Regions from separate parts of the Streptomyces sp. NPDC051582 genome, predicted to be linked through region 3. Evidence: riboswitches for the same ligand, from Rfam matches in the RefSeq annotation. Region 3 holds a riboswitch; each other region holds the start of a gene.

Region 1 (9,663 bases), on a different contig from region 3:
GCGCACGTCCTCCTTGCGCACGTCGGTCCGCCCGGCCCAGGCGGCCAGCGCGGTCGCGGTACGGGCCATCACGATGTCGGCGCGCATCCCGTCGACCTCGAACCCGGCGCAGGTCGCGGCGATCCGGAGCAGGGAGGCGTCACCGAGGCGGACCTCCGGGAGCAGGGCGCGGGCGGCCACGACGCGGGCGCGCACGTCCTGCTCCTCACCGGCCCAGCGGCCGGCGAAGGCGGCCGGGTCGTCCTCGTACGCGAGCCGCCGGCGCACCACCTCGACGCGCTGGGCGGGCTCGCGGGAGGCCGCCACCTCGACGGTGAGCCCGAACCGGTCGAGGAGCTGCGGACGGAGCTCGCCCTCCTCGGGGTTCATGGTGCCGACGAGCAGGAAGCGGGCGGCGTGGCGTACGGAGACGCCCTCGCGCTCCACGTACGAGGCGCCCATGGCGGCGGCGTCGAGGAGGAGGTCGATGAGGTGGTCGTGGAGGAGGTTGACCTCGTCGACGTAGAGGATCCCGCGGTGCGCGTCGGCGAGCAGGCCGGGCTCGAAGGCCTTCACCCCTTCGGCGAGGGCCCGTTCGATGTCGAGGGCGCCGACGAGGCGGTCCTCGGAGGCGCCGACGGGCAGCTCCACCATGCGCGCGGGCCGGGCGGTGCCGGTGCCGGGCTCGTGGGGGCCGTCGGGGCAGGCGGGGTCGGGGGCGGCCGGAGCGCAGGAGAACCGGCAGCCGGGGACGACGTCGACCTGGGGCAGCAGCGCGGACAGCGCGCGGACGGCGGTGGACTTGGCGGTCCCCTTCTCGCCGCGCACGAGCACGCCGCCGACCGCCGGGCTCACGGCGTTGAGCAGGAGCGCCAGCCGCAGGTCGGTCTGGCCGACCACTGCGGTGAACGGGTAGGGCGTGCTCATGCGATGCCTCTCCTTGTGCGGGTACGACTGCCGATACGAGTACGAGTACGAGTACGAGTACGCGTGCGCGGGGCGGTGCCCGCGGGGCGGGTGCGCTGTGCGGGTCTGGGTCTGCCGGGGGCCGCCGCCGTGCGGAGCCCTTCCCGCGGGGAGGGGGAGGCCGCCCGCAGGGCCCGGGGCGTCACGGCGCGCCCGGGGGGAGGAAGGGGAGGTCCGCGGGGGCGCCCGATTCGATGAGCTTCAGCAGCGCGTGCGTATCGGCGTGCTCGGCGATCAAGTCACCCAGCAGGTCCAGCTGCTCCTCCCGCAGGGCGGAGAACGACGTGTCCGGGGACGGGACGAAACGACGGCCCGCGGCCGAAGCCACCTCGCGCAGGAACGCCCTCCGGAAGCCGTCCGACTCCAGCGACCCGTGCCAGTGCGTGCCCCACACGGAACCCACCCGGCAGCCGTCGAGGAACGGCTCCCCGCCCAGGACCTCGGCCACCCCGTGGTGGATCTCGTAGCCGTCGACCGCCTCGCCGAGCGCGGTCCCCGAAGGCCGCTCCAGGGTCTTCTCCCGCTCGAAGCGGATCCGCACCGGCAGCAGGCCCAGCCCGTCCACCGAACCCGCCCGCGACTCGACCTCGTCCTCGATGTGCTCGCCGAGCACCTGGAAGCCGCCGCAGATCCCGAGCACCGGCCTGCCCTCGGCGGCCCGTCGCAGCAGCGCGTCCGCGAGGCCGCGCTCGCGCAGCCACTCCAGCGCCTTCACCGTGCCGCGGGTGCCCGGCACCACCACCAGGTCCGCGTCGGCCAGTTCCTCGGCCCGGTCCACGAACCGCACCACCACGCCCGGCTCCGCCGCCAGCGCGTCGACGTCCGTGAAGTTCGACATCAGCGGGACCGCGCACACCGCGACCCGCAGCACGTCCTCGCCGACCGGCGGGGCCACGACCGATTCGCGCACCGCGCCCCGCAGGGAGACCCGGAGCCCGTCCTCCTCGTCGATGCCCAGCCCGTGCCGGAACGGGAGCACCCCGTACGTCGCGCGCCCGGTCAGGCCGCGCAGCATCTCCATCCCGGGCTCCAGCAGCGACACGTCGCCGCGGAACTTGTTGACCATGTATCCGGCGATCAGCGACTGGTCCTGCGGGGACAGCAGCGCCGTCGTCCCGAAGAACGAGGCGAAGACCCCGCCCCGGTCGATGTCCCCGACCACGACCACCGGGAACCGCGCGGCCCGCGCGATGCCCATGTTCACGATGTCGGTCCGGCGCAGGTTGATCTCGGCCGGACTGCCCGCCCCCTCGCAGATCACGGCGTCATACGTGCCCCGCAGCTGCTCCAGGCAGTCCGTGACGACCCCGAGGAGCTGCTCCTGACGCCCTCCGTGGTAGCCGCGCGCGCTCATCTCGCCCACCGGCTTGCCCAGCAGCACCACCTGGCTGCTGCGGTCGCTGCCGGGCTTGAGGAGCACCGGGTTCATCAGTGCCGTCGGCTCCACGCGGGCCGCCTGCGCCTGCATCGCCTGGGCGCGCCCGATCTCGGCGCCCTCGCGCGTCACGAACGAGTTAAGGGACATGTTCTGCGCCTTGAACGGCGCCACCTTCACGCCCTGCCGGGCCAGCCAGCGGCAGATGCCCGCCGTGACCACGCTCTTGCCCGCGTCCGATGTGGTGCCGGCGACGAGAAGTCCCCCGCCGAGCTTCGCGCCGCTCATCCGCGTCCCTTCCGTATGCCGTACGACACCGCACAGCGCAGTGCCACGCACGCCCCCAGCGCCAGCCACGTCACCTGACGCGACAGCCGCACGGCGCGCTCGATGTCCGCGACCTCCACCGGCCGCCCCTCCGTGCCGTTCAGCACCGCCCGGTGCTCTACCCGCCCGCCGTACGCGAGGGTCCCGCCCAGCCGTACGCCGAGCGCCCCGGCGAACGAGGCCTCCACGGGTCCGGCGTTCGGGCTCGGGTGTGCGGCGGCGTCCGTGCGCCAGGCCCGTACGGCTCCCCGGCGGTCCGGCCCGGCCACTGCGGCGGCCAGGGCGGTCAGCCGCGCGCCGGGCCAGCCGACGAGGTCGTCGAGCCGGGCCGAGGCCCAGCCGTAGCGCAGGTGGCGCGGGGACTTGTGGCCGACCATCGCGTCGAGGGTGTTCACGGCGCGGAAGGCCAGCAGCCCCGGGACACCGGCGGCGGCGCCCCACACCAGGGCCCCGACCACCGCGTCGGAGGTGTTCTCGGCGACCGACTCCACGACGGCGCGGGCCATCTGCTGCTCGTCCAGGGCCTGCGGATCGCGCCCGCACAGGTGCGGCAGCCGCTCCCGGGCCACCTCGGCGTCCCCGGCGGCGAGCGCGCCGCCGATGGCGCGGGCCTCCCGGCCCAGTGAGGTGCCCCCGACGACGGCCCAGGTGGCCACAGCGGTCAGGGCGATACGGGCGGCAGCGGGCCGGGAGCGCGCGGCGCGGGCGCCCAGCGCGCCGACGGCGGCCGCGCCCCCGGCGCATATGAGGGTGTGCAGAACGCCCCGTGCGCGGTCGTCGCGCCACAGGGCGCGTTCGACGGCGGCGGCGGCTCGTCCGAAGGCGGCCACGGGGTGCCCTCGGCGCGGATCACCGAGGATCCGGTCGCCGATCAGGCCCGCCGTGGCGCCGTACGCGAAGACGCGGTCGGCACGCATGGTGCAGGTATGTCCTCACTCAGGGTCCGCGCCCTGGTTCGACGTGTCCGGCGGTGGGAGTTCCTGGCTCCCGGGGCGCACGTGCCGCGTGCTCCCCGGTGACAGTGGCGGGACCGCGCCGGATTCGCACCGGACTTCCTCTCCATGCCGCCGTATTGGCTCGGGCAGTCCACCACGCACCGCGAAGGCCCGTCAACTCGCCGTTGACCTGCGGCGGGGCAGGCCGCGGGCACGGATCGCGGGCACGGGTCCCGGGTGTACGAAAGCTCCCCCCGGGGTACCCGGAGGGAGCTTTGGCACGCCGTGCCCCGATCGGTCGGACCGGGGCATCGGGTCAGGTCAGCTGACGATCAGGTAGATCCCGTACCCCACGGCCGCCGTGACGAGCGCGAAGCAGGCGTACGCACCGCTGCGGGCGAGGGCGGCGGTACCGCCCTGCTCGGTGGCGGTCTCGTGCTTGGAGAGGCCCACCAGACCCAGGGTGAACAGGGCCACGAGGGCGACGGTGGCGGAGAGGCTGACCCCGAAGACGGAGCCGAGTGCTGCCCAGTCGATCTTCATACTGCGGATTCCTCTGTCGTTCTCGGGGTCAGACCGCGGCGGCGGGAGCCGCCGGTGCGGTCGGGGCGGCCGCCGGGATGGTGGCCCTCAGGGCCTCGTCCGTGACCGCGGCGGTCGTACCGGCGAAGGCCTCGGCGGCGGCCTCGGCGGCCACCGTCGGCGGGACCGTGACGGCGGCCATGGCCGTGGTGACGACACCCGGCTCCTCGGCCGCGGCCGCCTGTGCGTCGTTGACGTTGCTGTGGTCGACGACCTGGCGGCGCGAGATGAGCCAGATGGCGACGCAGGAGGCGATCAGGAAGAGCGCGACGGCGGCGACGCCGACGTCACCGGTGCGCATGACCAGCTCGGCGCCGGAGGCGACGACGGCCGCGGCCGGCAGGGTCAGGCCCCAGGCGATGAACATGCGGGTGGCGGTGGACCAGCGGACCACGCCGCCCTTGCGGCCCAGACCCGCGCCCATGACCGCGCCGGAGCACGCGTGGGTGGTGGAGAGGGAGAAGCCGAGGCTGGAGGAGGCGAGGATGACGCTCGCGGCCGAGGTCTGGGCGGCGAAGCCCTGCTGCGGCTGGAGGTCGGTCAGGCCGCTGCCCATGGTGCGGATGATGCGCCAGCCGCCCAGGTAGGTGCCCATGGCGATCGCCATGCCGGCGGAGACGATGACCCAGACCGGCGGGTTGGAGCCGGGCGCGAGCGCGCCGCCGGCGACCAGCGCCAGGGTGATGATGCCCATCGTCTTCTGCGCGTCGTTGGTGCCGTGCGCCAGGGAGACGAGACCGGCCGAGGCGATCTGACCGGCCTTGTAGCCCTTGGCGGAGGTCTTCTTGCCGACGTTCCCGCCCAGCTTGTACGTGACCTTGGCGGCCAGCATCGCGGCCGCACCGGCCACGATCGGCGCGGCGACCGCGGGGAGCAGCACCTTGGTGACGAGCGTGCCGCCGTTGACGGCGCCGAGGCCGGCGGAGGCGACGGCCGCGCCGACCAGGCCGCCCATCAGGGCGTGCGAGGAGCTGGAGGGGAGACCGACCAGCCAGGTGACGAGGTTCCAGAGGATCGCGCCGACGAGGGCGGCGAAGATCACTTCTGGCTGGATGCCCTCTTCGTTGACCAGGCCCTTGGAGATCGTCTTGGCGACCTCCACGGACATGAACGCGCCGACGAGGTTGAGCACGGCGGACATGGCCACCGCCGTCTTGGGCTTGAGGGCGCCGGTCGAGATGGTGGTCGCCATCGCGTTGGCTGTGTCGTGGAAACCGTTCGTGAAGTCGAACACGAGAGCGGTGATGATCACGATCCCGAGGAGAAGCGTTATGTGCTCCATTTACCCAGGCTTCTGTTTGACGTCAGTGGCTCGGCGACCGTAGGCAACCTGGATGAACGGAAGGTGAACTGACGCGGGCGGAGCGGTGTACTGGCCCGTCGTGTCATCGGGACCTTCATCCCCATTTTGCCGCTGATACGCCGATTGATGCACGTCAACCCCGGGTAACCGAGTGGGTTCACGAGGGGTCCCGGTCCTTGCGGCCCGCCCCGGGAGGAGGCGGGGGAGACGCAGATCACTCCCCGTCCGCCCGGCCCGCCGGACCGCCGCCCCCCGTCTTCCCGCCCCCGCCCGGCCGCAATCGGAACATTCCGCTCCAGTGGCCCGACGGCGCTCCCGCCTCGACACTGGAGCCGTGCCTTCCGCCACAGCGACCGCCGCGGCCGTCGCGACCACTTTCGTCGGGGCCGGCGCCGTCGCGGTCGCCGCCGGCCGGTACGCGGCCGACGCCGCCCTGCGGCACGAGCCCGGCCGCCCCCTGCCCGGCGGGCCCCGGCTCGGCGTCCACTCCACCGGCCCCGGGCGGATCACGCTGACCCGCTCGCTGGCTTCCCTGCGCCCCGGTACGTACGGGCTCTGCGCCCCCGGGGTGCACGCGGTGGTCGGATCCGTGCTCGACGGGTTCGATCCCGGCCCGGACGCCGTGGTGCGCCGGCTCCTCGCCGTCACCCACGGCAGCCTCGACCCCGGCACCCGGGTCACCCTCACCCCCCAGGTCCACGTGGGGAACCCGCGGACCGCCCTCGGGCTCGAACACGCCGACGTGGACGTCCCGGGCGAGCTCGGCGGACTGCCCGCCTGGTTCGTGCCCGCCGCCCGCGACACCTGGGTGATCACCGTGCACGGACTCGGCGCGGGCCGGGAGCACCCGATGGTGGTCATGCCCTTCCTGCACCGCCAGCGGATGCCCGTCCTCGACCTCGCCTACCGCGGGGACCTCGGGGCACCCGCGTCACCGGACGGTCTCGGCCACCTCGGTGAATCCGAGTGGCGGGACGTGGACGCCGCCATCCGCTACGCCGTGCGCTACGGAGCCCGCCGGGTCGTCCTGCACGGCTGGTCCACCGGGGCCGCCATGGCCCTGCACGCCGCCGAGCGCTCGGCCCTCGCCGACCGGATCTGCGGGCTCGTGCTGGACTCGCCGGTGCTCGACTGGCACACCACCCTGCGCGCGCTCGTCGCCGCCCGCCGCACCCCGGCCGCGCTGGTTCCGTTCGCGGTGCGGGCCGCCGAGGGGCGCGCGGGCCTGCGGGCCGACCGGCTGGCCCCCGGCGCGGACCCGGCGGCGCTGCGCGTACCCGTCCTGATCTTCCACGGACCGGACGACGCGCTCGCCCCCTGGGAGCCCTCGCGCCGGCTCGCCGCGGCCCGCCCCGACCTGGTCACGCTGCGGACCGTCCGCGAAGCCCCGCACGGGGCGATGTGGAACGCGGATCCGGCCGGATACGAGGAAGCCCTGAGGCGCTTCCTGACCCCTCTCATGTGAAGGCCGTGTGCCGGACGGGGCGGGGAGGGCGGAGAATCCCGGTATGTACCCCGGCCAGCTGACGATAATGGCTGGTTCCGTTTGGGCTTTCGGCCGGTGACGGGCGAGACTGCTTCCGTGACGTCCCGAAAGCCTGATGAGCAGTTGGCTCGCGACTCCAGACTCCGACTCGTCTCCCCGCGTTCCGTCGCCGCGGCCCGCAAGGCGGTGACCGACCGACGCGCCCGTAGCGCTTCGAGGCCCCCGGCCGGCACCCCGGCCACGGCCGAACTCGCGAGCCGGGCCCGGGCCTCGCTGGCCGACGCGGTACGGCTCGCCCGCTGGGCCGAGCTCAACCTCGGGGCCGGCGACGGGGGCAGGCCCGCCCCGGCGGGAGCGCTGCCCGCCGCCGACGTCGAACGCGCCGCCGGTGCACTGAACCTGACGCACGGGCAGATCCGGGTCGGCTGGGACCGCGCCCGGCTCGCGGGGCTCGTCGAGGTGCACGGCGGCCAGGCCCGGCCCGGCTGGCGGCTGCGCGCCTGGGACCGCGACGACACCGCCGTACTGCGCGGCTGGGTGGCCCTGTTCGACGCATGGTCGCTCGTCCACCCGGCCCCCGCCGACATCGCCCCGGCGGTCGTCGCCGAGGTGGTCGAGGCGATGCCCCAACTGCTGTCCCTGCTCCAGCTGTCCGCCGGTCCCGTCACCGTCCCGGACCTGCTGGACCTGCTCGGGCAGCGGGTCACCGAACTGCGCGACGAGCGCTGCGAGATCCCCTACGACGCCCCCGCGCGCGAGACGGCGCCCGCCGACGGGGCAGGGGCCGACCCGGACGCCGCCCCCGAGGTGAACGGCCACGCGGCGCCCGTCCCGCTCGCCCGGCTGCTGCGCTGGGCGCTCGGCGGGCTCGCCGCCGTGGACGCGGTCACCCTCGGACCGGCGCAGGCCGCCCTCACCCCGCTCGGCAGCTGGGCCGTCTGGGTCAAGCTCGAACAGATCTGCGTGGCCGCGCAGAGCCCCGCGGGCAACATCGAGCAGTCCGCCGCCGCGATGCTGCACGGCTGCGCCCGGCTCACCCCGGGACCCGCCCGCGCCGAGTACCAGGCCTGGCTCGCCGCCCGGCCCGTCGGCCACGCCGTCAGCGAACTGCTGCACGCCGCCCGCGGCGAGGACGCCCTGCTGCGCGGCCTCGCCTTCGAGGCCCTGCGGGTGGTCGGGGCCCCGGCCGAACCCGAGGTGCGCGCCGCCGTACGCGATCCCGCCCTGCGGCCCTACGCCCTGCTCTGGCTCGCCGAGCACGACGGGGTCGATCCCGACGAGGCGCAGGACGTGCTCACCGCAGAGGAGACGACCTGGCTCTGGGTGGACACCGCGGCGGCCATCGCCGACCACGGCGAGGCGGACCTGCTGGCGCGCCACCTCGACTCGGCCGTCCGGACCACCGTCCCGCGGCTGCTCGACGAGGTCCGCGCGGTCGGCCACCCGCGCACCGTCCAGGTCCTGGTCGCCCTGGCGGCCGCGCACCCGGACCCGGCCCTGGCCAAGGCGGTCCGCCGGGCCGCCTTCCAGGTCCATACCGGCGGCGCGTAGCACCCGTGGCGCCCCTGGCGCCGGGCAGGCGGCAGCGGGGACGCGTACGGGGAACGGGGACGCGCCGCGGGTCTCAGACCTGCGGCGCGTACGTCCCGAAGCTCCAGATGTTGCCCTCGGCGTCTCGGGCCATGTAGTCGCGGGACCCGTAGTCCTGGTCGGTGGGCTCCATCAGGACCTCCACGCCGTGCTCCGCGGCCCGCCGGTGGTGCGCGTCGACATCGTCGACCACCACGTAGACCCCCACGGGCCCGCCGTCCCCCATGGCCTTGTCGAAGACGGTGCCGGTGCGCTTGCTGCCGAGCATCACCAGGCCGTTGCCGTACGCCAGCTCCGCGTGCATCACCGAGCCGTCCTCGCCCTCGTACACCGCGACCTGGCTGAAGCCGAAGGCCTCGGTCAGCAGCTTGATCGCCGCCTTCGCGTCGCGATACCGCAGCGTGGGACAGATGGACGGAACGCCTGTCATGACGACCACTCCCTCTCGTGACGGTGACCTGTGTCACAGCATGGCAGGCGCCGCCGGCAGTCAGCGGAAGGTGTTGCACTGGGCCATGTCGCCCGTGCGGTAGCCCTGGTAGAACCACTGCTGGCGCTGCTGCGCCGAGCCGTGCGTCCAGGACTCCGGGGTCACCCGGCCCTGGAACTTCTCCTGGATCCGGTCGTCGCCCACCGCGGCCGCCGCGTCCAGGCCGTCCCTGATGTCCTGGTCGGTGAGGCTGGTGAGCAGCGGGCGGCCGGTGGCCCGGTCGGGGGTCCGCGTCGCGTTGTGCGCCCACACCCCGGCGTAGCAGTCGGCCTGGAGCTCGACCTTGACCGCGTTGCTGTTGGCGCCCTGCTGCCCGTCCTGGGCCTTCTCCAGGGTCCCGGTCAGGTTCTGGATGTGGTGCCCGTACTCGTGGGCGACGACGTAGGCCTGGGCGAAGGGGCCGCCGCTCGCGCCGAACTTCGTCCGCAGGTCGTCGAAGAAGCCCAGGTCCAGGTAGACCTGCCGGTCGGCGGGGCAGTAGAAGGGGCCGACCGCCTTGGTGGCGGCGCCGCAGGCGGTGTTCACCCGGTCCTTGAAGAAGACCGTCGACGCCGGGGCGTAGCGGCCGCCGCGCCGGGTGAACTCGTTCTTCCAGAAGTCCTGGGTGCTGTTGACGACCGCGACCAGCCG
Region 2 (9,663 bases), on a different contig from region 3:
GGATTAGCCAGGCCTTAAGGCAGCCTTAAGGACCGGTGGAGATCCACTCCGGGTGATCTTCCGCGAGCGGTGGGTCACCGCAGATCAGGGTCGTCCCACGCCCATCCGCTTGCCCGGCGCATATGACGGAACACCCTTTCGGAATCAATGATTCCGGGGGGTGTTTTCCCAAGGAACGGCCCGGGCGGGCGTATCGGCCGTCCATGATGGGTTCATGGCGGGCCTGGAGGGTGTGGAACAGCCGCGGCAGCGCAGCGGCGCTTCCGCCGTGCGGCTGACGGCGGCTCTTGAGGACGAACAGGGCCTCAAGGCGCTGGAGTTGTACGGTAATCCGGCCGAGGCGGAAGTGAACCTGCCGTCCATGCCGGAGTCGGCGAGCAGCGCACGCCGTCTCGCCCGCTACGTGGTGATCCGTTTGTGGGGCTTCTCCCCGCAGGTGTCCGAGCACACCGTCCTGCTGGTCTCCGAGCTCGTCGGCAACGCGGTGCGCCATACCGGCGCCCGGTCGTTCGGCTTGCGGATGCACCGGCGGCGCGGCTGGATCCGGGTGGAGGTGCGCGACCCCTCGCGCGGGCTGCCCTGCCTGATGCCCGTTCACGAGCTGGACACCACCGGGCGGGGGCTCTTCCTCGTCGACAAGCTCTCCGACCGCTGGGGCGCCGACCTGCTGCCCCGCGGCAAGATCACCTGGTTCGAGATGAGAGTGGCCGACCGCTGACCGCCGGCCGCACCCGCGGGGCCGCCCCTCCCGCAAAAGCCTGAAGCCCCCGGTCGCCGTGGTGTGGCGTCGTGGGGGCTTCATGGGTGCGCCGAGGATCGAAGGGGGTGTGATCCTCGGCGTGGCGACTTCGCTCGGGTCAATGGGGAAGCCGTGATTCCGACTATGGCAGACGGGCGACCAAACGCCAAAAGTCCCAACCTGGACATAAGTGTGCAAATACTCAGAGTTTCGGGCTAAATCCTAGGTGAGGTGAGCCACTCACCTCGCAATCTATGAATAACTATCCACCGCTCCGTGTGATTCGTTGATCGAATGCCGGGCACTCCCTCATCCGGGCGTACCTCAACGAAGGTCCCGAAATGGGTCAATCGTTATCTTCTGTGCCATCCGCCCCTTAAATGGGCAGGTGCTCTGCTACCCGGACCGCCGATCCGCCCTCCGCGCCGGGGCCGCGGCCGCCGTCGGCGCCCTCACCGCCGCCTGCGGCACGGGCGCCCGTACGCCCGCCGGCCCGCCCGCCGAAGCCGCCTCGGCGAAACCCGCCCCGGTCCGGGCCGCGGCCGCCCCGCGCCGGTTCCCCGGCCAGCCCGACGAGATCGCGCACGGTCCGCGCGACCGCCCCCGCGTCGCCCTCACCTTCCACGGCAACGGGGACCCCGCCATCGCCCGGGCCGTGCTGGCCGAGGCCGAACGGGCGGGAGCGCGGGTCACCGTACTGGCGATCGGCAGCTGGCTCGACGCCCACCCGGACATGGCCCGCCGGATCCTCGACGGCGGCCACGAACTCGGCAACCACACCCAGCGCCACCTCGCGATCAACGACATGCCCGAGGCGGAGGCCTACGCGGAGATCACCGGCTGCGCCCAGCGGCTCAAGCGGCTCACCGGCTCCATCGGCACCTGGTTCCGGCCCTCCCAGACCCAGTACGCCACCCCCCTCGTCAAGGAGCTGGCCCGGCGGGCGGGCTACCCGCACGTCCTCTCGTACGACGTGGACTCCCTCGACTTCACCTCGCCCGGTGCCGCGGCCGTCATCCGCACCGTCACCGGGACGATCCACGAAGGATCGGTGGTGAGCCTGCACTTCGGCTACGCGGACACGGTCGACGCGATGCCGCCCCTCCTCGAAGAACTCGCGCGCCGCAAGCTGCGCGCGGTGACCACCACGGAGCTGCTGACCTCATGACGACCACCCGCCTTCCCCGGAAGGCCACCGTGCTGCTGGCCGGTCTGGTCCTCGCCGCCCTGGCCGGCTGCGGAGCGGCCGACAAGAAGCCCGCCGAGGCGCTCGGCTCCGCGGCACCCGCCCGGCAGCCCGTCAAGGCCGTCCCCGCCGTACCGCCCGGCCTGGCCGGCATGCCGCCGCTCCTCGACCCGAACGACGTCTACGCGGCCGACCGGCCGAACAACCTCTCCCCGCTGGTCAAGGACTTCCCCTCGCGCGTCTACGTGCCGAACACCACCTCCAACACGGTGTCCGTCATCGACCCGAAGACCTACAAGGTCATCGACACCATCCCGGTCGGGATCCAGCCCCAGCACGTCGTGCCGTCCTGGGACATGAAGACCCTGTGGGTCAACAACAACCGCGGACACACGCTCACCCCGATCAACCCGGCCACCGGCGAGGCGGGAGAGCCCGTGGAGGTGCACGACCCGTACAACCTGTACTTCACGCCGAACGGCAAGTACGCGGTCGTGATGGCCTCCATGGACCGCGAGCTGGTCTTCCGCGACCCGCACACGATGAACCGGGTGAAGACGGTCCCGGTGACCTGCTTCGGGGTCAACCACGCCGACTTCTCCGCGGACGGCCGCTACTTCATCGTGAGCTGCGAGTTCTCCGGCGAGCTCCTCAAGGTCGACACCGAGAAGATGGAGGTCGTGGGCCAGCAGAAGCTGCCGTTCGAGGGCGCGATGCCGCAGGACGTGAAGATCTCCCCGGACGGGAAGACCTTCTACGTCGCCGACATGATGGCGGACGGGATGTGGGTGCTCAGCGGGGACAAGTTCGACGTCCCCAAACTGCTGCCCACCGGGAAGGGCACCCACGGCCTCTACGTGAGCCGCGACTCACGCGAGATGTACGTCTCCAACCGGGGCGAGGGCAGCATCTCCGTCTTCGACTTCAAGCAGAACAAGCTCACGAAGAAGTGGGAGCTGCCGGACGGCGGCAGCCCCGACATGGGCGGCGTCTCCGCCGACGGCAAGGTGCTGTGGCTGTCGGGCCGCTACAACTCGGAGGTGTACGCGATCGACACCACGACCGGCGAGCAGCTCGCCAAGATCCGGGTGGGCGGCGGCCCGCACGGCCTGGCCGTCTACCCCCAGCCGGGCCGCTACTCGCTCGGCCACACGGGGATCTTCCGCTAGACCCGCTCCGCGGGAGCGGCCCGGTACGGGCCGGACGCCCCCCGGACGGAGCAGGGCGGGACTGCCGCTACCCTTGGCCGGTCAACAAGCACCGAGAAGGGGTGGATCCCAGTGGCTGACATCGAGAGCGCGCGGGCGACGTTCGGCAAGTTCGACGCGGACGGTGACGGCTTCGTCACGGCGGACGAGTACAGCGCGGCCATGAAGGCGATGGGTGACGCGTTCGTCACCGGCGCCGTCGCGGACGCCGTGATCGCCGCCAAGGACGCGAACGGCGACGGCCGTATGAGCTTCGACGAGTTCTGGGACGCCCTGAACAAGTAAGCAGGCTTCGCGAAGCCCCCGACCGCCCCTGCCGGGCGGTCGGGGGCTTCGCCGCGTTCCCGGGTCAGGCCATGTCCTCGACCTCGGCCAGGGCCTCCTCCAGCCAGCGCAGCCAGAACGTCTCCAGGCCGACGCCGCCGTGCAGGACGAGCCGGCGCAGCCGGTCCTCGTCGGAGTCCCGCCCCGGCGGGAAGTCCTTCTCCTCGATGGCCTCGTAGACCGCCAGCTGCCGGCGGTGCAGATCCAGATGGCGCCGCAGCTCCGCGGCCAGCCCGTTCGGGCCGACGACGGCCGCCGCCCGGATCCTCAGCAGCAGCGGATCCCGGATGGCCTTCGGGTCCTGGCTCTCGCCGACCCACCGCGCGAGCTCCGCGCTGCCGGCGGCCAGCACCTCGTACTGCTTCTTCTGCCCGCGCACCGGCACCTCGCTGGGCAGTTCCCGGATCAGCCCGGCCTCCTCCAGCCGGCCGAGCTCGCGGTAGATCTGCTGGTGCGTCGCGGACCAGAAGTACCCGATCGACTTGTCGAACCGCCGAGTCAGCTCCAGCCCCGACGAGGGCTTCTCCATCAGGGCGGTGAGGATGGCGTGAGGCAGCGACATGCGGCCATCCTAGGGACGCGGGAGGTCGAGGACCCCGGTCCGCTCCGCCAGGACACCCCCCGTGGTGACGTCGATCAGCCGGGGATGCCCGGTCAGCGAGAAGGCGCGGTCGTCGCCGTCCCACCGCGGGGACATGGGTTCGCTCGTCGCCTCGGACATCCGCAGGGGGACGGACCCTACTGCCAGGCGGCCAGGGCTTCAGGGGTTTTCGGGCCCGGGGCCCGCGGGCCCAGGAGGGCGTGGGCGCGCAGCAGGGACGTCACCGCCGGGGACCAGGCCTGGCGCAGACCCGCCGCGGCCAGGAGAGCCGGGTCCGACAGCAGGGTCTGCGCCGGGCCGGTGCGGATGCCCGAGGGGGTCAGGACCGCCGCGTCGTCGGCCCAGCGGACCGCCAGGTCCACGTCGTGCGTGGCCATCACCACCGTGGTGCCGGCCGCGCGCAGGCCCGCCAGGACGTCGAGCAGGCGCTCCTGCCCGTCCGGGTCCAGGCCCGCCGTCGGCTCGTCCAGGATCAGCACCCGCGGAGCCATCGCCACCGCCCCCGCGATGGCGGCGCGCTTGCGCTGCCCGTACGAGAGCAGGTGCGTCGGGCGGTCCCGCAGCGCCGTGATGTCCAGCGCGGCGAGCGCCGAGTCCACCCGGGCACGCACCTCCTCCGCAGCCAGACCCAGGTTCATCGGGCCGAACGACACGTCCTGCTCCACCGAGGCCGCGAACAGCTGGTCGTCCGGGTCCTGGACCACCAGCTGCACCGCCGTGCGCAGGCGGGTCAGCCCCGCCCGGTCGTACGAGACAGCCGTCCCGTCGAGGCGCAGCGAGCCCGGTCCGGGCCGCAGGCCCCCGCTCAGCAGCCGCATCAGCGTGGTCTTGCCGCTGCCGTTGCGGCCCAGCAGGACCAGCGCCCGGCCCTCGGCGATGGCGAAGTCCACGCCGGAAAGGACCGCCGGGCCGTCCTCGTACGCGTAGCCGGCGCCGGCCAGTTCCACCAACGGGTTCACAGGTAGAGCCCCTTCAGGGTGAGGGTCAGGGTGATCAGGGCAGCCAGCAGGGACCCCGAAGCCGCCAGGAACCGCCAGGACAGGGCCGCCTCGGGTACGAGGACCCGCAGCGCGCCGTCGTAGCCGCGCCCGGCCAGGCCGTCCTGGAGCCGCGCCGCGCGGTCGAAGGCCCGTACGAAGGAGGTCGCGGCGAGCCCGGCCAGCGAACGCCACACCGCCGCCCGCCCGGACTGGCCCAGCCTGGCCGCCTGGGCGCGCCGGACCTGGGTCAGCGAGTCCAGCAGCAGGAAGCCGATGCGGTACATGACGAGGGCCACGTCCACCACCGGCGCCGGGACCCCGGCCCGGACCAGCCGGGGCAGGACGTCCGAGACGGGCGTGGTGAAGGCGAACAGCAGCACGCCCAGGGAGGCCGCCGAGGTCCGCAGCAGCAGCTCGGCGGCGTGCCGGGGGCCGTCGGGCGCGAGCGAGACGAACCCGGCCGGGCCGCCGACGGCGACCAGCAGCGGCAGCGCGCCGGTGAAGCAGAAGCCCAGCGGTATCCGGAAGGCCCGCCACAGCTGCCGCCCGGCCACACCGGCCGGGCCGAGCAGCACGGCGAGCGTGGCGGCGGCGACCAGCGGGCCGCCGGGCCAGGGCGGCAGGCACACGGCGGTGACCGTCAGCCCGAGCCCCAGCAGGGCCTTCTCCAGCGGATGCCGGCGCCGCCACCGGCTGCCGTGCGCCGCCACGTCGATCGGCAGCACCGTCTACGACTCCGAGGCGGTGGTGTCCGGCGCGGCCGCGGCAGCACCGGCCGCGGCGGCCTGACGGCGGCCCTTGCGGACGCCGAAGTAGTAGGCGAGCACGCCCGCGCCCAGGGCCGCCTGGAGGGCGAACAGGGCCGACTCCACCTCCCCGGAGGGGGGTTCGTACAGCGGCGAGAACCACGGCTCGTAGTCCGGCTTGAGCTCGGTGATCGCCGTTTCCGCCTGCGCGTCGGCGCCCGCGAACGGCTCCTCCTTGCCCTCTCCCATGCCCAGCGCGATCGGCAGTACGGCCAGCGCCGCCACCAGGAGCAGCAGCAGGCCGTTGATCTTGGAATTCCGGCTCATGCCCATCACGCGGCCGCCTTCTGCTCGCTGCGGCCGGTGAGCTTCGCGACGCCCAGCCGGACCAGGTCCGACTTGCTCGACTGCATCAGCAGCCGCATCACGAGCACGGTCAGCAGCCCCTCGCTCACCGCGAGCGGGATCTGGGTCACCGCGAAGATGCCGCCGAACTTCACGAGCGCGCCCGCGAACCCGGTGCCCGGGTCCGGGAAGGCCAGCGCCAGCTGCACGGACGTCACGCAGTACGTGACCAGGTCGGCGAAGAACGCGCCGAAGAAGACGGTCACCATCAGCGGCACGTCGAAGCGCTTCAGCAGCAGGTACACCCCGTACCCCGCCCACGGCCCGGCGATCGCCATCGAGAACACGTTCGCGCCGAGGGTGGTCAGCCCGCCGTGTGCCAGCAGCAGCGCCTGGAAGAGCAGGGTGATCGTGCCGAGCACCGCCATGATCGGCGGCCGGAACAGGATCGCCCCGAGCCCGGTCCCGGTGGGGTGCGAACAGCTGCCCGTCACCGACGGGATCTTCAGGGCGGACAGGACGAAAGTGAATGCTCCCGACGCCCCGAGCAGCAGCGTGCTCTCCGGGTTCGCCTTCACCTCACGGGTGAGGGCGCGGACACCGTGGACGACGAACGGAGCGGACGCGGCGCCCCAGGCGACCGCGTGCAAAGGGGGCAGGAAGCCCTCGGCTATATGCATGAGTGGGGAGACCTCTCCAGCACCTCGTGGATGGACAACGCGCCCCGGCCGGTCTCCTGGCTCACGGGTGCTGATGCCCTGGCCCCGCCTTCCCGGGCGGTGCGGAACTTCCCGCGCCGCCCAGTGGCTTCCCGAAAGAGTGGAGCCGGACTTCCCGTTCACAGTGGCGAGGGCCGCACCGGTCTTCCACCGGTTTCCCGTACACCAAGGCCCGTTGACCCTAGTCGGACGGACGGACCTGCACCAATCCGGTCCGAACGTCCCGTGTCCGCACGCCCCGTGCCCGAACGGGTGCGGCCCGCTGGCGGCCCCCGCAGGCGGCCCGCAGGCTGGCGGGGTGGCCGACGACTACGACTACTCAGACCTGACCGCCGTCTACGTCAACTGCACCCTCAAGCGCTCGCCGGAAACCAGCAACACCGAGGGGCTGATCGCCCGCAGCCGCGCCGTCATGGAGGCGGCCGGTGCGCGGACCTCGCTCATCCGGGCCGTCGACCACGACATCGCCACCGGTGTCTGGCCGGACATGACCGAGCACGGCTGGGAAGCCGACCAGTGGCCCGTCCTGTACAGCCAGATCATGGACGCCGACATCCTCGTGCTGTGCGGCCCGATCTGGCTCGGTGACAACAGCTCCGTCATGAAGCAGGTCATCGAGCGGCTCTACGCCTGCTCCTCGATCCTGAACGAGCACGGTCAGTACGCCTTCTACGGCCGCGTCGGCGGCGCGCTCGTCACCGGCAACGAGGACGGCGTCAAGCACTGCGCCATGAACATCCTCTACAGCCTCCAGCACCTCGGCTACGCGATCCCGCCCCAGGCCGACGCGGGCTGGATCGGTGAGGCCGGGCCCGGGCCCTCGTACCTCGACCCCGGCTCGGGCGGCCCCGAGAACGACTTCACCAACCGCAACACGACCTTCATGTCATGGAACCTCATGCACCTGGCCGCCCTGCTCAAGCGCGCGGGCGGCGTTCCGGCGCACGGCAACCAGCGCTCGGAGTGGGACGCCGGCTGCCGCTTCGACTTCCCGAACCCCGAGCACCGGTAGGACCGTGACCGTGACCGTCACCGGCAGACGTTGCGGTGGGCGACGTCCAGCACGAGGCGTTCCGGCGCGTGCAGCGTGAACGAGCTGACGGAGGGCTTGGCGCCGAACGCGGCGCCGAAGGTCACGTACCCCTCGAAATCGCCGGTCAGGGCCAGGCCCTTCAGCTGCGGCAGGTGGATCTCGACCAACCGTGGTCCGCGGTAGGTGCCGGCGCCCGCGCGGTCGTGGGCCGCGGCGGGATGCAGCCGGATCTGGAGGAAGTACTTCCCGGCCAGCGGGACGGGCGCGCCGGACCCGTCGTGGACCAGCCGGGGGACGCGGGTGACGGTGGCCCCGGGAACGTATCCCCGCAGGTCGATGACGATGCGGTCGTACGTGCAGTGCCCGCCCCAGCGGGCGTTCACGACGAGCGGCGTGGGCCGCACCACGGCCGAGGCCGGAGCGGCGAGGGTGATCCCGGCGGTGAGCAGCACACCCGTGGCGAGGGCCACGAGCTGCCGGCGGCGGAGGTGGTTCATGACGTCCCCCTGATTCTTCAGAGGCGGGGACCGGTGTCACTGCTGAAGACACTCCCCGGCAGGCTCATGGTTGCACCTAAAACCGCTCAAAACAGAAGAAAACCCACCAACGGGTAACTTACCGGGGCAGCAGGGTGCTCAGCTCGGCGTCGAGGTCGTAGTGCCGCTGCTCCTCGCCCCGGGGCACCAGGGCGACCAGCTGCCGGCACAGCGCCCGCACGTCCTTCGCCCGTGCGGACACCACGCAGCTCTGAGCGCCGTTGCTGAAGGCGAGGAAGACCCGCGGTTCCGCGCCCTGCCAGCGCGGCCACACCTGGATGTCCCCCTCGCCCGTCACACAGGTCTCCCCGTCGAGCAGCAGGTCCCGGGAGAACACCCAGCGCGCCAGGTGCGTCCCGGCGCCCCGGAAGTCGAGCGCCAGCTCGTAGGGCCGGTCGCGGCGGTACGTGAAGGCCCCGTCCACCGGCAGGGGCTCGGGGGAGGCCTCCAGCCGGAGCGGGAGGACGCGGTATTCGATTCCGTCCATGCGCAGCGCCTCTCTGTGGTGTCCGGCCGGGGGCCCGGCGGCCCTCTCGGGCAAGCTAACCCACCTCCCGGCTACCCCCGCGGGCCGAAAGTCCTCATCCCGGGGGCCGCTGGACCTCATTTGTCACAGGAAAGGGGCGGGCTCGGGGCCGGGAAGGGCGCGGAAAGGGGGGCGGGAACGCGAAGGGGCCCGCCCTCCGGGGGGAGGGCGGGCCGCCGCGTCACCGGACCGTTACGGGACGGGGTGGAAGACGAGGGAGCCGTTGGACTGCCCGAGGGCGGTGAAGCCGGCGCCGTTGGCCTGGGCGCCGTTGTTCTGGTTGGACGCCCCGGAGCCCGTGGCGACCTGCTGGGTGGTGGAGGAGTTGCCGAGGTTGGCGCCGGCGACCCCGCTGCCGAGGATCTCGCCGACGGCGGCGTTGGACGAGACGCCCGCACCGGCTCCGTTGTCGGCCTGGGCCGTGCCCGTGAAGAGCAGGGCGGCGCAGGGGAGCGCTGCGACAGCCGCCAGGACGCGGATGCTGCGGTTGCTTGCCATGATGAAGTCCTCCAGTGCACAAAAAGGCTGCGGTCCAAGGCGGTTGGCCGACCGCCGGGGGTGTGGCCGCGACGTCACGTGATCACCATGGCGCATGCGATCTTCGAGAGACCAGCCCGCGGCGGAGGGTTCGCCCTCAAGCGTGATCAACTCCGTGCAAACCTCAATTGGCCTGCGACTTCACCAAGTTGTGGAACGCGGGAGGGGCCCGGCGCACCGCGC
Region 3 (9,663 bases):
ACCAGCGAGTCGGTGAGGGACTGGGGTGTGCGGGCGCCGCCGGTCCGGGTCTTGGCGCCGCCGAGGGCGAGGGCTGCGAAGACGGTGCCGTTGAAGTTGCCGGACGGGCCGAAGTAGCCGGGTTCTGCCGCCTGCCAGTGGCCGTAGATGTTCGCGATCAGGTTGCGGGAGGCGGACACGCGGGCCGGGTCGATGCCGGCCGCGTACGCGTTCAGGGTGCCGCGCTCGTAGTCGGTGACCACGGGGGAGGCCGAGGGCCAGCCGGACGTGGAGAGCAGGTTGCGGTAGACGGTCCGGGCGTTCTTCGTCGTGTCGCCGCCGGGTGCGACGTCGACGACCGCGGTACCGGCTGCGGCGAACGCGCTGAACGCCCACTCGTTGGACAGCCCGGCTCCGGCGTAGGAACCATCGGCGGCCTGGAGGGACTTGAGGTACGCCACACCGTTCGTCTTGGACGTGGCGACCTGCGCCGGAGTCGAGGTCGCGAAGGCGGGCAGCACGGTGAGGGCGAAGGCGCCGAGCGCGGCGGGCGCCGCGAGCGCGAGGCGGCGGGAGGTGCGGGAACGGTTCATGGCCTGCTCCTGGAATCGGCGGACGCCGGCCGGTCCGGGCCCCGGACCATGCGCGTACCGCGGCAGGAGCGGGGGAGGAGGGCCGCCGTCCGGGACGCGTGGTACGGCTTCCTGTTGCTTCGTCGCCGTATGGGCATTCGGGCTCGGAACGGCTCCCCGTCCCACACCGCTGCGCGTCAGCTCCGGGTTCTCACCGGATTCCCCCATGTGGCAGCCCAGGACGCTACCCCAGTGATCAAGGGTGCGCCAGCATCCGGGAGTTCGGCGCAGGCCGGCGCCTCGGGATGAGACGCACCCCACCTTGACGGTGCAGGCGCGGCCGTGTTCCATGGCGGCTGATAAGTACTCAGCCCCAGGGGAAGCCGGTCGAATTCCGGCGCTGACCCGCAACCGTAGGCCCGGAACCGTCCCGGGCGAGCCGGATTGCCTGTGGCCGTGTCGTTGCACGAAGAACGCCGTCGCGGACTACGGTGTGGTCGTCTCCGCCCCTGCGGGATCGCGTACGGGGCGTATCGCCACGCACCCCGTTTGCCCGGCACGGACGAGGGGGCCGCGGGTGGACACCGAACAGCCGGCGCACGGTACGAGCACCAGACAGAGACTGCTGTCCATGATGGCGGCCGTGCTGCTCGCATCCGGCGTGACCGTCGGGTTCCTCACACCGGCCACGACGGCGAGCGCCGACCCGGTCAAGGACTGCACGGCCACCGTGGGCGCCATCGTGGCCGTCGACTTCGGCCCGTTCGGCGGCAAGGTGGAGCGCGGCTGCGACACGACGCCGACCTCCGGCTACGACCTGCTCCACGAGGCCGGTTTCACCACCACGGGCACGGTCCACGACGGACCGGCGTTCATCTGCCGGATCGGCAATGGGGCGTTCAACTCCGGTACGCAGTACCCCACTCCGGACAAGGAGGCCTGCGAGCTGACCCCGCAGGCCTCCGCCTACTGGTCGTACTGGGTCGCCTCCCCGGGCCAGAAGAACTGGACGTACAGCCCGCTGGGTGCGATGGCCCGTACCCCTGAGCCGGGCGACGTGGACGCCTGGGTCTTCGGCGGAACGGACGTCGGCGGCAGCACGGGCAAGCCGGCCTTCTCCCCGGACGACGTCCGCGCCGCCGGCGGTGAGGCTTCGCCCGGCCCGACCGATCCGACGGGCCCGGTGGTCCCGCCCGGCGCAGTCGACGTGCCCGCGGCCACCCGCTGGATCACCGGCCGGCTGAAGGACGGCGAGCGCATCGTCGACGAGGGCTCCGCCGCCCCCAACCACCTCCTGACCGCCGAGTCCGCTCTCGCCCTCGCCGCCGCGGACCCGAAGAGCCCGGTGGCCGCGAAGGCGGCCGCCTTCCTCGCCCGGCCCGAGCAGACCGACGCGTACGCCTACCCGTCCGGCAAGGACCAGGCGCCGGAGACGGCGGCTTCGGCCCGGCTCGCCCTCGTGGCCGAAGCGACCGGCGGCAACCCCCGCGCCTTCGGCGGGCACGACCTCCTCGGCGACCTCGTCAAGTACGTCTGCACCAGCGGCTCCGACGCGCCCGAACCGGTGCCCGGCTGCACGGCCAAGGGTGACTTCCGCACCACGTCCGGCCAGGCCGAGGGCCAGGCCCTCGCCCTGATCGCCCTGCTCGGCGCCGACGTGCGGCCCCCGGCCGACGCGGTGGCCCGGCTCACCGACATGCAGTGCGAGGACGGCGGCTTCACCAGCATGCTCATCCGCCGCGGCGACTGGTGCGACAGCGAGCCCGGAGCCACCGGCCTGGCCGCCCTCGCCCTCAAGCGGGCCGGCGGCCACGGCGAGGCGGTGGACAAGGCCCGCGCCCACCTGAAGAAGGTCCAGCTCGCGGACGGCGGCCTGCCCGCCGCCTCGTACGGCACGGCGGGCAGTGCGTACGCCACCGGCTTCGCCGCCCAGGCCCTGCGCCACCTCGGCGACACCGACCGGGCGGACGCGGCCGTCTCCTGGCTGTCCAAGCATCAACTGCCCGGCGGCGCCTTCGCCTTCGAGGACGGCGGTACGGACCCCCTGCTGTTCGCCACCGTCCCCGCCGTCGTCGCCGGAGCCAAGAGCGACCTGGTCACGCTGACCACCAGGAAGCCGGATCCTTCGCCCTCCCCGACCGCTCCCACCACCGGCCCGACCCCGACCACGGGCCCGACGGTCCGGCCCGACGACGGCCCGGACCCCGAGAAGGGCTCGGCCTACCTCACCGACCCCAAACGGCTCATCCAGGGCCATTACTACGAGAGCACCCCCGGCACCGGGTTCGCCGACTTCGGCCTGACCATCGACGGCGCGTACGCGCTGGCCGCCACCGGCGCCGACAACGCGTCCCTGCGCGGGATCGTCGACCACCTCGACCACGGAGGCAAGGACGGCACCGGCCGCACCCTCGACAAGTGGACGAACATCCACACCAAGTACGCGGGCGGCGGCTCGCTCGGCAAGGCGGCGGTCCTCGCCGAAGCCGTCGGCCGCAACCCCCGGAACTTCGGCGGCCAGGACCTGATCGCCGCACTCGCCAGGGCGGTGTGCCCGGCCAAGACCCCGGCGCCGGACCGCTCCTGCGCGGACAAGGGCGCCTACGCCAACGCCACTTCCGTCTTCTCCCAGTCGCTGGGCGTCATCGCCCAGGTCCGGGCGGGCGAGAGCGCCGCGGCGGCCGAACCGATCACCTACCTCAAGAGCCTCCAGCAGCCCTCCGGCGGGTGGGTCAGCCTGATCGGCGAGCCGAGTACGGAGGAAGTGGACTCCACCGCGATCGCCGCCATGGCCCTCGACCTCCTGCCCGACCAGCAGTCCCAGGCAGCCGTCGACAAGGCCCTGGCCTGGATCGCGACCCGGCAGAAGCCCGACGGCGGCTTCCCCGGCGCGTCCGGGAACTCGGTCAACTCCGCCGCACTCGCCGTCCAGGGCCTGTCCCTCGACGGCACCAAGTACAAGGCGCAGATCACCAAGGCCCTCGCCTTCCTCACTTCCCAGCAGAACGCCGACGGCGGCTTCAACATCGCCAAGGACGCCCAACCCGGCTCCGACCTGCGCGCCTCCACCCAGGCCGTCGGCGGCGCCACCGGGATCTCCTTCGGCACCCTCACCCGCAGCCTCGACGGCACCACCCCGCAGCCCACCACCCCGAAGATCGTCACCCCCGGCGAGGACGCTGGCGGATCCGGCGGCGACGGCGGAGGGGGCGGCGCTCTCGCCCACACCGGTACGCAGGTCATCGGCATCGTCGGGGCGGCCGTACTCCTCACCGCTCTCGGCTGCGGATTCGTGCGCGCCGCCCGTAACCGCCGCACGAGGCAGGGGGGCCACCAGTGACCAGCCGCTTCGTACGAGCCTTCGGCAACCTCACGGCGGCCGTCGGGCTGACCCTGGCCTCCCTGGCCGCCACCGCTTCGCCCGCCGCGGCCGCCCCACAGCCCGTGGGCCAGTGCACCACCTCGGCAGGCGTCGTCCTCGCCGTCGACTTCAGCCACTGGGGAGGGCCCGTCTACCGCTCCTGCGGCACGACACCCACCACCGGGTACGAGCTGCTGAACCAGGGCGGCTGGGCCACCACCGGCACCGGCCACGACGGCCCGGCCTTCATCTGCCGCATCGGCTACAGCGGTCACCAGGGCGGCAGGCAGTACCCGACCCCGGAGCAGGACGCCTGCGTGCTGACCCCGCCCGCCTCCGCGTACTGGTCGTACTGGCATGCCGACCCCGGCCAGAGCACCTGGACCTACAGCCAGCTGGGCGCCATGCTCCACAAGCCCGAGCCGGGCGGCGTCGACTTGTGGATCTTCGGCAGCACGAACATCGAGGGGACGGAGGGCAAGCCCACCGTCACCCCCGACCAGCTGCGCGCCCACAACGCCGAGCCGACCGGCGCCGGCCAGCCCGAGCCCAAGGACACCCGCACGGCGGCGCCGGTCCCGCCAGGCACCGACACCGGACCGAAGCCGGAGCGGCCGACGTCTGCGCCCCCCGAGCAGTCCCCGTCGTCGGCGCCCAGCCCCAGCGCCTCGGCCACCCCCTCGCCGAGCGTGTCCGTGACCTCGTCCCCGCCCAGTGCGGCCGCCGCAGCCGGCGTACCGAGCACCGGCCCCGAGGTCGTCGACGCGGCCCCCGCCGCGGACGCGGGCCACGACGTCGGTTCGTACCTGCCCGCCGTGGCGACCGGTGCGCTGGTCCTGCTGATCGGCGGAGCTGCCGCGTACGCGGCGAAGCGCCGCCGGCGCACCGAGTAGGCCGCATGGCACGCACGATCACGTCCGCAGCGGCCACGCCGCCCCTGTCCCGCCCCGCGCCGGACAGGGGCGGCCGCCGCCTGCCCCGCACCCTGCACCCGGTCGCCTGGTGGGTCTGGGCCCTGGCCCTGGCCACCGCCGTCAGCCGCACCAACAACCCGCTCCTGCTGTTCCTGGTCCTGGCCGTCCTCGGCTACGTGATCACGATGCGCCGCACCGAAGCACCCTGGGCCCGCGGCTTCACGTACTACCTGTACCTGGCGCTGACCGTCGTCACGATCCGGGTGGCCTTCCGGGCGGTCTTCGCCACCGGCATCACCCCGCACGACCACTTCCTCTTCTCCCTCCCGCACATTCCCACGCCAAACTGGTACGCAGGTATCCAACTCGGCGGCCCCGTCTCCCTGGAAGCCCTGCTCTCCGCAGCCACCGACGGCCTGCGCCTGGCCTGCATGCTGTGCTGCATCGGCGCCGCCAACACCCTGGCCAACCCGAAACGGGCCCTGCGGGTCCTGCCCGGCGCCCTGTACGAACTCGGCGTCGCGGTCACCGTCTCGATCAGCGTCGCCCCGCAGCTGGTCCAGAGCGTCCAGCGGGTGCACCGCGCCCGACTGCTGAGGGCCGGCCGCACCAAGGGGCTCCGGGCCCTGCGCGGGATCGTCGTCCCCGTACTTGAGGACGCTCTGGAGCGCTCGCTGCGGCTGGCCGCCGCCATGGACTCGCGCGGCTACGGCAGGGCCGGCACCGCCACCCGCCGCTCCCGCCGGATCACGGGCGTGCTCATGCTGCTGGGCATGTGCGGGCTGTGCGCCGGAGCCTACGGCTTGCTGGACGCCACCGCGCCGAAGCTGCTGGGGCTGCCCGCCATGGCGGCAGGGGCGCTGCTCTGCGTCGCCGGACTGCGTCTCGGAGGCCGACGCGTCACCCGCACCACCTACCGGCCGGACCCGTGGCTCCTCGCCGAATGGGCGGTGGCCGGCTGCGGAATCCTGTCGGCGGTCCTCCTCTTCAGCAACGCGGGCTTCAACGCCGCCGAACTGAACCCGTCCGTCCATCCGCTCAGCTGGCCCACCCTCCCCTTCGTCCCCGCCGCCGCGATCCTCCTCGCGGGCGCCGCCGGATTCCTCGCACCGCCCCCGGCACCCCGCCCCGCGACCCCCGTCCCCGCACCGCGCACCGAGGCAGCCAAGTGATCACCTTCGACCAGGTCACCGTCCAGTACGAGGCCACCGCGGAACCCGTTCTGAAGGACGTCGACCTGACCATCGAGGAAGGCGAACTCTGCCTCGTCGTCGGCCACACCGGCGTGGGCAAGTCCACCCTCCTCGGCGCCGTCAACGGCCTCGTCCCGCACTTCACCGGCGGCACCCTGTACGGCCGCGTCCTCGTCGACGGCCGCGACACCGCCTCGCACCCTCCGCGCGAGCTCGCCGACGTCGTCGGCGTCGTCGGCCAAGACCCTCTCGACGGATTCGTCACCGACACCGTCGAGGAGGAACTCGCCTACACCATGGAGCAGTTGGCGATACCACCCGCGACCATGCGCAAGCGGGTCGAGGAGACCTTGGACCTCCTGGGCCTGGCCGACCTGCGCCACCGCGCCCTGCACGAGCTCTCCGGCGGGCAGCAGCAGCGCGTGGCCATCGGCTCGGTGCTCACCGCCCACCCCCGGATCCTCGTCCTGGACGAACCCACCTCCGCGCTCGACCCGACCGCCGCCGAAGAGGTCCTCGCCGCAGTCACGCGCCTCGTCCACGACCTCGGCGTCACCGTACTGCTCGCCGAGCACCGGCTGGAGCGCGTGGTCCAGTACGCCGACCGGGTCATCCACCTCCCCGGCGACGGCCATGTCGTCTCGGGCCCTCCTGCCGAGGTCTTCCGTACGACCTCCATCGCGCCGCCCATCGTGGAACTCGGCCGAGCCGCCGGCTGGAACCCGCTGCCCCTGTCGATCCGTGACGCCCGACGGGCAGCGGCCCCGGCGCGCACCCGGCTGGCCGGCGCCACGCCCGGTCCTGCCCGGCCGCCCCTCCCGGCGAACCGCCCCGAACTCCTCGCCGCACGCGGGATCACCGTCACCCATCAGGGCGTGCCCGCGGTCCGGGAAGTGGACCTGGTCCTGCGCGGCGGAGCGGTCACGGCCCTGATGGGGCGCAACGGCTCGGGCAAGTCCTCACTGCTGTGGGCGCTCCAGGGCTCAGGGCCCCGCGCGGCCGGCTCCGTCCGCATCCCCCGCGACGAAGCGGCCGCCCCCGCCGACCCGCGGAGGCTGCCGGCAGCCGAGGCCAGGCGGCTCGTCGGCCTCGTCCCGCAAACCCCCACCGACCTGCTGTACCTCGAAACCGTCAAGCAGGAACTCGAACAGGCCGATACCGAGTCGGAGGTGAGCACGACCGGGACCACGGCCCGAACGATCCTGGACCGCCTGACACCCGGAATTCCTGACGCCACCCACCCGCGCGACCTGTCCGAGGGACAGAAACTCGCCCTGGTCCTCGCCATCCAGCTGGCTGCCGCCCCGCGCGTCCTCCTCCTCGACGAACCCACCCGAGGCCTCGACTACCGTGCCAAGGAACAGCTCATCCGGATCGTCGACGACCTCGCCTCCGACGGCCGAGCCGTTGTCATCGCCACCCACGACGTCGAGTTCGTCGCCCGTGCCGCTGACCGCGTCGTGGTCATGGCCGAGGGGGACGTCGTGTCCGACGGCCCCACCACCGAGGTGATCGTCGCCTCGCCGGTCTTCGCCCCGCAGACGGCCAAGATCCTCGCGCCCCTGCCCTACCTCACGGTCGCCCAGGCCGCCGAAGCCCTCGACAGCGCAGCAGGAACGGACCGCGCCTGATGACCGCGCTCAGCCCTGCCATCCGGATCCGCCCGCGTGCGGCCGCCGTCATCTCCATGGCAGCCTTCCTCGGGATCGTGGCCTTCTTCTGGCCCTTCCTCGTCGCACCGGGGAAGTTCGGCTCGAACTACGCCCCGCCGCTGATCTTCGGCGTGCTGCTGGTGATCGTCCTCTCCGTGGTCGTCTCGGAGATCGCCGAGGGCGGCATCAACTCCAAGGCCCTGGCGATGCTGGGCGTCCTGTCAGCCGTGAACGCCGCCATCCGCCCCCTGGGAGCCGGGACGGCCGGCATCGAGACGGTGTTCTTCATCCTGGTCCTGGCCGGCCGGGTCTTCGGCCCCGGCTTCGGCTTCACCCTCGGCTGCACCTCGCTCTTCGCCTCCGCGCTGATCACCGGCGGGGTCGGGCCGTGGATGCCGTACCAGATGTTCGGCTGCGCCTTCGTCGGCATGCTCGCCGGCTTCCTCCCCAGGGCCACCGGCCGCCGAGAGGTCGCCCTCCTCGCCGCCTACGGCTCCGTCTCGGGGTACCTCTTCGGCTTCCTGCTCAACCTGTCCTTCTGGCCGTTCTCCCTGGATCCGAACAGCTCCATCGCCTACCTGCCCGGACTGCCCTTCACCGAGCAGTTCCAGCGCTACCTGGCCTTCGACCTCGCCACCTCCCTCGGCTGGGACACCGGCCGCGCCGTCACCAACTTCGTCTGCGTCTGCCTGGCGGGACCGGCGGTCCTCACCGTCTTGCGCCGCGCCTCCCGCAAGGCCCGCTTCCAGGCCCCGGTCCGCTTCGACCGCACGGGCGCGGACCTCAGCGCCTGAGAGGGACCGATGCATGCCGACTGCTGCCGCCGGGCTACTCCGAGGGGTGCTCGCCCTGTGCCACTTCCACGCCTTGGTGCAGCCAGACGGCTCCGCCGAGGGACGAGGCACCCGCCGCCCCGCAGAGAAGGGCCATGGCGAGCAGGGCGGGTGCGACACGCCGCGCCGGAGCCTGCGCGAACAGGGCTTTGACCCGCGCCGGTACCGGGCCGGTGGTTCCTCGGGCCGCAATCGCCGGCGCCTGCAGGCGGCTGCGGCAGGCCGTCGAGGCCAGGGCGGCCCGTCCGATGGCGCGCGCCGTCAGCCGCCGGTCCCCGCAGGCACGCGCGGCGGCTTCGTCCGCCGCGCGTTCGGCGGCGAGGGAGACGAGGGGAAGGACGGACGCCAACGCCGGATGACACCATCCGGCGAGCTGTGCGACGCCCAAGAACAGATGGTGGTGGCCGGCCAAGTGGGCGCGCTCGTGCCCCAGGAGTGCTTCGCGCTCGCACGGATCGAGAGCCCGGAGCATGCCGGCGGTCACCACGATCCGGCCCCTTCGCCGCGTACCTCCCGGCAGGGCGAACGCGTCGGGCCGGTCGTCGTCGAGTACGCAGAGGCCTCCTGCCGCGGGGATCCCGGCCACGAGGTCCCGGGCCGCGCGCAGGCGCACCACCTCTGCCTTGACGCCACGGGCCGTGACGGTCGCGGTGACGGCCAGCGCGCCACCCGCCAGCATCGAGATGCAGGCCACGAGCGCCGCCGGGCCTGCCTGGAGGGGGTGCAGCAGGTGGGCGAGTCCGGCGAGTACGGGCAGGCTGAGGGCGAGCGGAAGGAGCAGGGCGCCCAGGCAGGTGACGACGCCGAGTGCCAGTGCGGCCGCGCCGACGGTAACCGCCCACAGGGCGACGTCCGGTCGCACCCTCTCGACGGTCCGCCGTGCGAGCGGCGCCAGGAGCCAGGGCAGCAGGAGCGGGGCCACCAAGAGCGTGATCACGGGCGGTCCTCCTGCAGGAGCCGCCGCAGTTCGGCTTCGTCGTGGGGGTCGAGCCCTTCGACGAAGCGTGCCAGCACCATGCTCCGGTCGCTGCCTCCGTCGAGCTCACGGTGCATGCGACGGGCAGCCAGTCCGTGGGTGTCCTGCACGGCGAAGTAGACGAACCCGCGGCCGCCGGGACGACGCCCCACCAGACCCTTGTCGCACAGGCGCCCGAGGAGG

The links. A riboswitch is a leader RNA that binds a small molecule or an ion and turns the genes downstream of it on or off. The one in region 3 is predicted to bind cobalamin.
Region 1: it holds a riboswitch for cobalamin, as region 3 does, so the genes downstream of both, AB0M92_RS14385 (cobalamin biosynthesis protein) here and AB0M92_RS20150 (prenyltransferase/squalene oxidase repeat-containing protein) in region 3, are expected to answer to the same signal.
Region 2: it holds a riboswitch for cobalamin, as region 3 does, so the genes downstream of both, AB0M92_RS06765 (energy-coupling factor ABC transporter permease) here and AB0M92_RS20150 (prenyltransferase/squalene oxidase repeat-containing protein) in region 3, are expected to answer to the same signal.

Annotation. Positions count from the first base shown of each region.
Region 1 covers NZ_JBFAZJ010000009.1:51,501-61,163, reverse strand. The annotation lists gene AB0M92_RS14395 (putative cobaltochelatase) at 1-906, opposite strand, end outside; gene AB0M92_RS14390 (cobyric acid synthase) at 1,088-2,608, opposite strand; gene AB0M92_RS14385 (cobalamin biosynthesis protein) at 2,605-3,564, opposite strand; cobalamin riboswitch at 3,602-3,753, opposite strand; gene AB0M92_RS14380 (hypothetical protein) at 3,904-4,125, opposite strand; gene AB0M92_RS14375 (inorganic phosphate transporter) at 4,154-5,446, opposite strand; gene AB0M92_RS14370 (alpha/beta fold hydrolase) at 5,802-6,932, shown strand; gene AB0M92_RS14365 (hypothetical protein) at 7,140-8,504, shown strand; gene AB0M92_RS14360 (VOC family protein) at 8,578-8,973, opposite strand; gene AB0M92_RS14355 (neutral zinc metallopeptidase) at 9,034-9,663, opposite strand, start outside.
Region 2 covers NZ_JBFAZJ010000003.1:259,059-268,721, reverse strand. The annotation lists gene AB0M92_RS06810 (ATP-binding protein) at 215-718, shown strand; gene AB0M92_RS06805 (polysaccharide deacetylase family protein) at 1,128-1,907, shown strand; gene AB0M92_RS06800 (hypothetical protein) at 1,904-3,094, shown strand; gene AB0M92_RS06795 (EF-hand domain-containing protein) at 3,206-3,418, shown strand; gene AB0M92_RS06790 (PadR family transcriptional regulator) at 3,483-4,019, opposite strand; gene AB0M92_RS06785 (hypothetical protein) at 4,029-4,178, opposite strand; gene AB0M92_RS06780 (ATP-binding cassette domain-containing protein) at 4,196-5,017, opposite strand; gene cbiQ (cobalt ECF transporter T component CbiQ) at 5,014-5,763, opposite strand; gene AB0M92_RS06770 (energy-coupling factor ABC transporter substrate-binding protein) at 5,767-6,111, opposite strand; gene AB0M92_RS06765 (energy-coupling factor ABC transporter permease) at 6,117-6,809, opposite strand; cobalamin riboswitch at 6,838-7,033, opposite strand; gene AB0M92_RS06760 (flavodoxin family protein) at 7,147-7,860, shown strand; gene AB0M92_RS06755 (hypothetical protein) at 7,878-8,378, opposite strand; gene AB0M92_RS06750 (SsgA family sporulation/cell division regulator) at 8,497-8,904, opposite strand; gene AB0M92_RS06745 (hypothetical protein) at 9,136-9,441, opposite strand.
Region 3 covers NZ_JBFAZJ010000014.1:142,869-152,531, reverse strand. The annotation lists gene AB0M92_RS20155 (hypothetical protein) at 1-572, opposite strand, end outside; cobalamin riboswitch at 704-776, opposite strand; cobalamin riboswitch at 875-1,022, shown strand; gene AB0M92_RS20150 (prenyltransferase/squalene oxidase repeat-containing protein) at 1,186-3,891, shown strand; gene AB0M92_RS20145 (hypothetical protein) at 3,888-4,805, shown strand; gene AB0M92_RS20140 (energy-coupling factor transporter transmembrane component T) at 4,811-5,998, shown strand; gene AB0M92_RS20135 (ATP-binding cassette domain-containing protein) at 5,995-7,650, shown strand; gene AB0M92_RS20130 (ECF transporter S component) at 7,650-8,465, shown strand; gene AB0M92_RS20125 (M48 family metalloprotease) at 8,500-9,441, opposite strand; gene AB0M92_RS20120 (BlaI/MecI/CopY family transcriptional regulator) at 9,438-9,663, opposite strand, start outside.